DNA from 2 places in the Paenibacillus sp. 10L310 genome. Region 2 is predicted to be linked to the other one. Evidence: riboswitches for the same ligand, from Rfam matches in the RefSeq annotation. Region 2 holds a riboswitch; the other holds the start of a gene.
What was found. A riboswitch is a leader RNA that binds a small molecule or an ion and turns the genes downstream of it on or off. The one in region 2 is predicted to bind cyclic di-AMP.

Region 1 (4,431 bases), on a different contig from region 2:
CGCCAAAGAGATTGCCAAAGATCTTGGCGCTGAGCTTGTGATTGAGGATATGGGCTTCGACGGTCTTCTGCCTTCATTGCAGAGCGGGCGTGTTGATCTGGTGATTTCAGGTATGACGCCGACGGATGAGCGGAAGAAAAGTATCGATTTTTCCGACACCTATTATAAATCAAAACAAGTGATTATGGTTCGCAATGTGGATAAAGACAAATATCCAACCATGGCAGAACTTGAAAATGCGAAGATTGGCGTTCAGAAAGGCTCCATTCAGGAAACGATCGGACAGAGTATTCCAGGAGCGAAGCTTACTGCGCTGGATAAAATCTCGGATATCGTGCTTCAACTGCAAACAAAACGCATTGACGCGGCAATCGTTGAAGATACCGTTGCTGTAGGTTATCTGGACGATATCATTGGACTTGCTGCTGCTGTTCCGGACGAAGAGCAAGCAGAAGCGGCAATCGGGATTCGTAAAGGTAATACCGAGCTGCTAGCTGCAGTAAATGGAACACTAGAGCGACTGAAAAGCGAAGATAAAATCAATCAGATGGTGACGGACGCCAGCCTCTTGATGGCGGATAAAGCGAACAAATCACAAAATATTTTCCAAGTATTCTGGGAGTACAAAAGTTTCTATGCTACAGGTGTAGGATACACACTTCTGTTGTCTGCACTTGGGGTTATCTTCGGGGTAATTATTGGATTGATCATCTGTTTGTTCCGTTTGCATGACGCTGCAATCTTGCGCTGGATCGGTACGGCATACGTTGAAGTGATCCGTGGCACACCGATGCTGGTACAATTGATGATTATTTACTATGGTTTTTCTCTGAGCTTTGGCATTAACTTCACTGCACTTCAGGCAGGTATCATTACACTTTCAATCAATAGTGGTGCCTATCTGGCGGAGATTTTCCGTGCAGGTATCCAAGGTGTGGATCGTGGTCAGTTGGAGGCAGCGCGTTCATTAGGTATGGGAAGAGGCGCCGCGATGCGTTATATCATATTGCCACAAGCCTTCAAAGCTGTATTACCAGCGATCGGTAATGAATTCATAACTATCATCAAAGAATCCTCCATTATCTCCGTTATCGGTATGGTGGATATTATGTATCAGGCAAGTGTAGTCAAGAACATTACGTACCAAGGCTTGAGTCCATTTTTGATTGCAGCAGCCATCTACTTTGTAATGACGTTCATTTTGTCCAAGCTGCTGGGACGACTGGAAAGGAAGTTGAGTGCAAGTGATAGACGTTAGACAATTACACAAATCTTATGGAAATAACGATGTGCTTAAGGGCATAAACGTGACGATTGGCAAAGGTGAGGTTGTCGTGGTTATCGGTCCTTCCGGTTCAGGTAAAAGTACGTTCTTGCGTTGTTTGAACCTGCTGGAACAGCCTACCTCAGGAGAGATTGATTTTGAAGGCGTGTCAATCACGGACCCCAAGCATAACATTAACGCAACTCGTGAGAAAATGGGCATGGTGTTCCAGCACTTCAACCTGTTCCCACACAAAACGGTAGAGCAAAACATTACGATTGCTCCGATTAAAGTAAAGAAACAATCCACTCAGGAAGCGGAGAAAATTGCCGCTGATCTGCTTAACACCGTAGGCTTGTACGATAAAAAAGATACATTCCCGAATCAGCTGTCTGGTGGACAGAAGCAGCGGATCGCCATTGCTAGAGCATTGGCCATGCAGCCGCATGTGATGCTGTTTGACGAGCCTACGTCGGCACTGGACCCTGAGATGGTCGGCGAAGTGCTGGATGTCATGAAACGTCTTGCAGAAGGCGGGATGACGATGGTCATCGTAACGCATGAGATGGGTTTTGCACGTGAAGTGGGAGACCGAATCCTGTTCATGGATGGCGGGGTTATTGTGGAAGAGGGAACACCTGATGAGGTGTTTGGAGCTCCAAAAAATTCACGTACACGTGATTTTCTTGCCAAAGTACTCTAAATGAAGTGATCAAATAGCGTTACTGACTTCGAGTCGGTAGCGCTATTTTTTTATGGATAATAATCACGTATGGATTCGTAAAAGTAACTTTTCTGTTACCAAATATAAAGAAGTCGGTTCGCCCAACTTTTCTGAATTATCCAGTATTCTTACATATGCTTACATGCTAAAAACCATTTGGTAAGAATTACTACAAGTTCAGGTTACAAAATTGTGATATATTGAACTCTGCCGAAACTTCCGGACAGGGAGTGCGGGGGATGTAACGATGCAGATTGTGCAGGGGGAAGATCTACAGCACACTGCTTGGGGTGAATTAGGGGTACATAACGTTTCAAATGTAATGAAGAACCTATAGGGTGGGCTCCTCATCCGAATCCGACAACTAACTTCGCAGGCACAATGAGGGAGGAAGACCATGATTAACAAGAAACGTATAGCCAAAACAGCAGTAGCATTAATGACAACAGCAATGCTCATTCAAGCCGTTCCGGCTCACGCCGATTCAGTTCATGTGGCCAAAGAAGGGGATACCTTCTACACCTTATCAAAACAATATGGAGTAGCACTCAACACGTTAATTAAAGCAAACAACGACATTTCACCTTACAACATTTATGGTGGTTTGAAAATTACGATTCCCGGTAAGGCAAACAATGTAGCAGCCGCTGCGGCAACGGAGAGCAAGACCCAAGCGAAGACTGTTACTACAGCAAGCTTGGACGTCAACGCAGATAACAAAGTGGTTCAAGCCTGGGGTAAGACATTCGATTACAGCAAAGCTGTGAACGTAAAAGCAACGGCATACTCTGCAGATCCGTCTGAAAATGGAGGCTGGGGTGCAGTCGATTATTTCGGAAATGACCTTGAACTGGGTACGATTGCAGTTGATCCAAGTGTGATTCCACTTGGAACTAAAGTACTGGTAACTGGTCACAGCCATCCAGGATTGCCAAAACAGGCTTTTGTAGCCACAGCGCGGGATGTGGGCGGTGCAATCAAAGGTCACCGGATTGATATCTTTATCCCGGGTAGCAAACAGTCTGTAAGTTCATTTGGTTTTCAGGATATCGAGCTGTACATTCTGAAGTAGAGAGAAAATAACATTTAAAATGAATTCAAACAGGGTGTCTGCCAGTTGCTAATCCGCGATTGAACAGCACCCTTTTAATATTCTCATTTATTTCTACCACGGTCATCTTAATCTTTGGCCTTGGGCAATCCCAGCATTTCGTCCAAGGTGACCAGTTCATATCCCCGATTACGTAGTTCCTCAATAATTTCAGGCAAAGCCTCAATCGTGCCGTTCAGGTTTGACCCTACACCGCCTCCAGCATGTTGCAGAACGATGGAGCCAGGTTTCACGGCAGACAGGATGTTATCTTTCACCTGTTCCTTTGAAAGGCCTTTCCAGTCCAGGGAGTCTACGTTCCAGTTCACAATGCTATAGTGTTGTTTGGCAGCCCATCTCAGCTGTTCTTCATTAATGTCTCCATAAGGTGGCCGAATCATCTTAGGCGTATAACCCGCCAAACGTTGAATAATATCCCCGGTATGTAAAATTTGTTTGCGAAAGGCATTCATCGACAGCTTACTGAATTCAGGATGATTGTAGCTGTGATTACCAACCATATGCCCTTCCTTAACGATGCGTTTCACCAGATCCGGATGTTTCTCAGCACGACTACCCACGATGAAGAATGTAGCTCTGACATTGTATTTCTTCAATACATCCAGTACTTGTGGAGTAAATCGTGGATCAGGTACATCATCAAAAGTCAGTGCAACCTTCTTGGTTGAAGGACCATTGGTTTTGAACGTATCGGCATATTTTTGACGTAATTGTCCCAATGTCAGTTGTTCTTCTTCCGCAGAATCCGAACCTGATACTGATTCACTTGGCGGGCTTGAAACATCCTGCGATGAAACTGGAGCATGAGATCCCCCGAGAAAAATAACGATAACCATCAGCATAATGAGGCGTACGCGCATAATAAACGGCCTCCTTTTCCAAAATGACGTTCTCCTTGGTATGCCCGGGGGTTCCATAAAATATGCGTAGTGTGAGAAGTTTCATTGCGGATTTATCTTATGACAGCCATAATTCCTCCATATATAACATATAGAAAAGGATAGGTGGATGGGTATGAGTACATATGATTTGAAATCCATACGTTTACAGGTGATTGAAGCAGGAGAAGATAAGGTTTTTCTCGTTACCGGAGGAAAGGCGCATATTGGCGCCGTAGCCACGTTCTACGTGGATCATGAGCGCGTAAGCGGGACGACAGTCCATATTCCTGGGCATAAAGAACAAGAGCTGTGTGAGCGGCTTGCCCGAAAGGCTGCCTTGCAACTGAAAGTAACCGTTACGGTGATCATGGGTATCCATTTTGATTCCATCACGCGGATGCAGATCGACGAAATCGTGCAGACTGCAGAGAGGTTGATGGAGGATCATCTG
Region 2 (4,431 bases):
CAGCAGATTACCCATCTCCATGCGACGTGCAGCAGCCTGCGGATGCACGATAAGTCCTGCCGCGATCAGGTCCTCCCAATCAATCAGGCTCGGAGCACCTTCGTATGAAGTATGTACGCGCGCCAGAGCATGACGGATCGCCTCTGGTGAGGCATTCTCCACCCCAATGTCCCCTTTGCGCGTTGCATCGGCTTCCGGAATGAAGGCATGCTTGCAGCCTGGCACCTTGTTCGCAATAATTTTTCGAATGCGTTCGCCAGCATGATCCGGATCTGTCAGTACAATGACTCCCCGTCTCTCCTGAGCAAGCGCAATCCGCTTCAGAATGCGTTGGTTGATTGCTGATCCACCTGTTTCTATGGTATCGGCTTCCACGGCCCGACGGATAGCTACCGTATCGTCACGGCCTTCCACCACAATGACTTCTTTTATCATGTTCCATTTCTTCCTTTCTAACGCAAAAAGAAGAGGAATATCCTCTTCTCTGCCAAACGGCGGGGGAGACTGAATTCAGACTCCTCCGCCGCATATTCCGCATGAATCATTCATGCAACTATTTTATAGCATTCCCATTTCAAAGTAAAACGATTTTAGTTCGCTTCCGGCTTCACCGGACCGATCACGTAGACCGTCTTGCCTTTCTTACGTCCAAAATTCAGGGCATGCTTCACACTGTCATAATACACATCAATTTTGTTGCCTTTAATGGCACCGCCTGTATCTTCCGCACGACGGAATCCCAGACCTTCGATATATACCCACCAGCCAATTGGAATGACTTTGGGATCAACCGCAATGGTGCGTCCTTCCGTTACACGAGTCCCGGAAGCTGTTTTAGTTCCAATGCCAGGCTCTTCGGAAGAGTAGGCAGTCATGGATACATTTTTAAGTACTTTGGAGTATTTAAAAGAAGTCCCGGATACGGTAATCACTTTGCTGCCCGAGGCAGATGTTTTCTTCGAGTTCGTTGTTGTAGCCTTTTTGGTTGTTGAAGTTTGAGCCGATACGGTCTGAATCTCAGGTTCTTTCACGACCGGTTTTGCTTTGGTGCCGACAGCGATCACTTTATCTACACGATTATTAGCGACAGATTTGCCGACCATTTTTTTGGAGACCAATTCTCCATCCTGAAATACCTTTTCGATATGCTGTACAATTGTGCCTTCTTTGCCATTCACAACGACACGGTTATCACCTTTGTACAAGCTAGGGTCAGCCGTTTTAATGACTTTGTAAGCGATCGGTTGCTCTACATCCACTGTACGCTTTGTTACGCGCACTACACGGATCTTCATCTCCGCTTTGATAGCAGTTCCAAGCGCCGGATACACTTTATCATTACTTTCAACTTGAATACCTGATTTTTGAATTGCATCTTCTACCGATGAATCGGTTGTATACAGAGTCTTGGTGTCTCCGTCTGCCGTAATGTTAACTGGAACGGCCCGCTCAATAACGATTCGGTCTCCATCTGTAATCGCCCCATTCATGGACATGGATACCTTATCGTGAGGGCTGACTGTGATCGACTGCTCCTCCAGCATTTCCTGAAGCATTCCTGTACGAGTCTCTACCACCTGAGCTTTGCCATCAATAACCAGCGAAATTTGTTTCCCGGCCTGACCGTAAACGACTAACAAGATCATGATTGTAAGCGCAATTGAGAAAATCGCGATCAATGCCATTTGACGCATGTTCTCATGCTTCCACCGCAACGCGAAAGACTTACTGGATGATCGTGACTCATGGGTCTCTTCTGGTTGGAATGTGCCCACTTCTCCGTCCTCCTTCATAGCCTCGCCGTCTAAAGTAATGCATGATGTCTTTGACGTGACTATACCAAATTTTCTACAGAACACAGATTGGACCAACATAATCCGGTTCTGCACCATGAATCAATCTTCGCAACATGATGTCATCCTCCTGAATACCTACCGTATGATGACAATATTTCTTTTATTCAAAAACAAAAAAGCCAAAGAAAGAGTGTAAGAGGAACTCTTTCGTGGCTTCCGAATGATTTTGAATATCGGAAATTCATGCACGAGGTTGCCTCTCTTTTTCCGCTTGCGAGGTTAGCTGTCGGGTTCGGGCGAAAGAGAGCCGCCCTATCTTGGGTCACCCGCTCATGGCGGACGCCCTTGAATTCACCCCGAGACCCAAAGAAGAAATCAAATACGGCTTCGCAGTTCCCTTCGCTGCTTTTGGGTCAGCGAACGTTGCGCATCGGCCAAATACACCGATGTTTAAGCCCTATTGGTTCCCCCGCTCTCCGTTAACGGAGACTCAGCGAGACTGATTCATGAAAGTAATGTTGTTTCATCGGAAAGTGTCCCTTTGTTCATCCCCCGAACATCTGTCCAATTTTCCGCACAACAATTCACTGAAAAGATGATATCCTGTTTTGATGCATGTTGTAAAGCGTTGATCAAGTACGTTTTTCTGAATATTTGGTTAAAATATTGTAATATTCTTGATTTATTTGGATCAAAGGGCAAATTACCTCCGCTTACCTGCCTTTTTCACCTCATTTGCTCGTTTTTTTAACGAATCCCAAATCGTTCCATGGCATTTTTGGTTGTTATTGCAGCAATTTCCTCCACCGAAATGCCTTTAATTTCCGCAGCTGCCTCTGCAACCAGACGTACATGCGCTGTCTCATTTCGCTTCCCACGATAAGGGTGCGGTGTCAAATATGGAGCATCTGTTTCAATGAAAAACCGGTCCATAGGAACCTTCTCCAGCACCTCTTTGGGTTGCTTTGCATTTTTGAATGTGATCGGTCCTCCGAAGGAGAGATGGAAGCCCATATCGAGGCAACTTTTTGCTGTTTCCCAGCTGCCCGAGAACGAGTGCATCACACCACCAACTTCACCCGCCTTCTCTTCACGCAAAATTCTTATGATATCCTCATGCGCATCCCGATTATGGATGACAATTGGCATGTTCACTTCACGCGCCAAAGCAATTTGTTGTCGTAATACGCGATGCTGTATTTCTTTTGGTGAAGTATCCCAGTGATAATCCAATCCAATCTCACCGATCGCAACCACTTTTTCATGCTTGCATAAAGATGCAATCCACTCCAAATCGCCCTCCTGCATTGTGATCGCATCTACGGGATGCCAACCTACAGCTGCATATATAAAGTCATATGTTTCAGCGAGTTTCATTGTGGTTGGAATTGTCTCCCGGTTAAAACCAATGTTGATCATGCGACCAACTCCTGCATCTACAGCACGCTGAATCATGTCCTCGCGGTCCTCGTCGAATTGTGGTGCATCCAGATGTGTATGTGTGTCGAACAGCATCATGTCTGTATCTCCCTTCATGTCGAAATAACGACTATCTTCTTTTTCAAAATCCAATTTGTAAAATTCAATAATTTAATGACTCATACATAAAACATTTTGGGTAATCTGTGTATTACATCATTACGTTTGTTTCTTCACAACTACAATATATAGAAGATATACGGATATTCTGATCTATATATTGCTAATTGTGCTCATTCTGCCTGCTTGCATTTACAAAATTATGTCGATCTACATATACTCCCCATTAAAGCAGATTACTGTATCATGGAAAATAGCTCTTTTAGAAAGTGTTTTGATATCGAAATTCTTCATCGGATTATACCCACACGATTACAAGAAATAGGGGCGTATATGTGACGGTAATTCGTGAATAATCGCATCCACCTTGTTTTGCGGGTAATACAAATGATGTTTCCCTCGGTGAAGCCCACTGATGGAACGGACAATGTCAGATACTTCTGACAACTCACGTAAATTGTCCTGTCGATCCAGAAGAAGAATCTGCTTATCTGTGGATTCATCCGGACGAAACACATCATACGGATTATCCGAAGGAAAATCAATTTCAAGATCATATTCGGGATCGAGGCCAGCCTGTACAAAAGCTTCCCGAATCTCTTCCATCATTGTCAAGTCGACCTGTTCAAGCTCTACATACTTATATAACTTGCGATCCATAAAACGTTCGCATAACTCACTCAGAACAGTATCGTCCTCCTTGCGCCACTGCGTAAATGCCGTCTGAATTAATGCTTCATCCAACTGCAAATATTCATCCACGGATAATTCTCCTTCAAATAATTGAGGGAGTGGATCAATCATGAAGCGGAATTGAAAACCATGTTGTAGGAGTGTTTTCGCTCGCTTGAATATTTGCCGCAATATAATTTCAGAACTACGAGTTACCGGATGGAAGTAAATCTGCCAATACATCTGATACCGAGACATTAGGTAATCCTCCACAGCATGCATGCCTGACTCCTTGACTACAATCCGCCCATGATAAGGACGCAGCATCCGAAGGATACGATCAAGGTCAATCGTGCCGTAATTTACACCTGTAAAATAGGCATCCCTGAGCAAATAATCCATTCGGTCTGCATCAAGCGGACTG

Region 1: it holds a riboswitch for cyclic di-AMP, as region 2 does, so the genes downstream of both, AC1DE7_RS09530 (3D domain-containing protein) here and AC1DE7_RS27940 (3D domain-containing protein) in region 2, are expected to answer to the same signal.

What each region holds. Positions count from the first base shown of each region.
Region 1 covers NZ_JBFTKC010000003.1:119,402-123,832, reverse strand. The annotation lists gene AC1DE7_RS09540 (ABC transporter substrate-binding protein/permease) at 1-1,258, shown strand, start outside; gene AC1DE7_RS09535 (amino acid ABC transporter ATP-binding protein) at 1,245-1,967, shown strand; cyclic di-AMP (ydaO/yuaA leader) riboswitch at 2,187-2,383, shown strand; gene AC1DE7_RS09530 (3D domain-containing protein) at 2,386-3,060, shown strand; gene AC1DE7_RS09525 (polysaccharide deacetylase family protein) at 3,168-3,959, opposite strand; gene lpdD (prenylated flavin chaperone LpdD) at 4,114-4,431, shown strand, end outside.
Region 2 covers NZ_JBFTKC010000022.1:50,661-55,091, forward strand. The annotation lists gene rnmV (ribonuclease M5) at 1-435, opposite strand, end outside; gene AC1DE7_RS27940 (3D domain-containing protein) at 591-1,775, opposite strand; cyclic di-AMP (ydaO/yuaA leader) riboswitch at 2,049-2,302, opposite strand; gene AC1DE7_RS27945 (TatD family hydrolase) at 2,544-3,314, opposite strand; gene AC1DE7_RS27950 (HD domain-containing protein) at 3,648-4,431, opposite strand, start outside.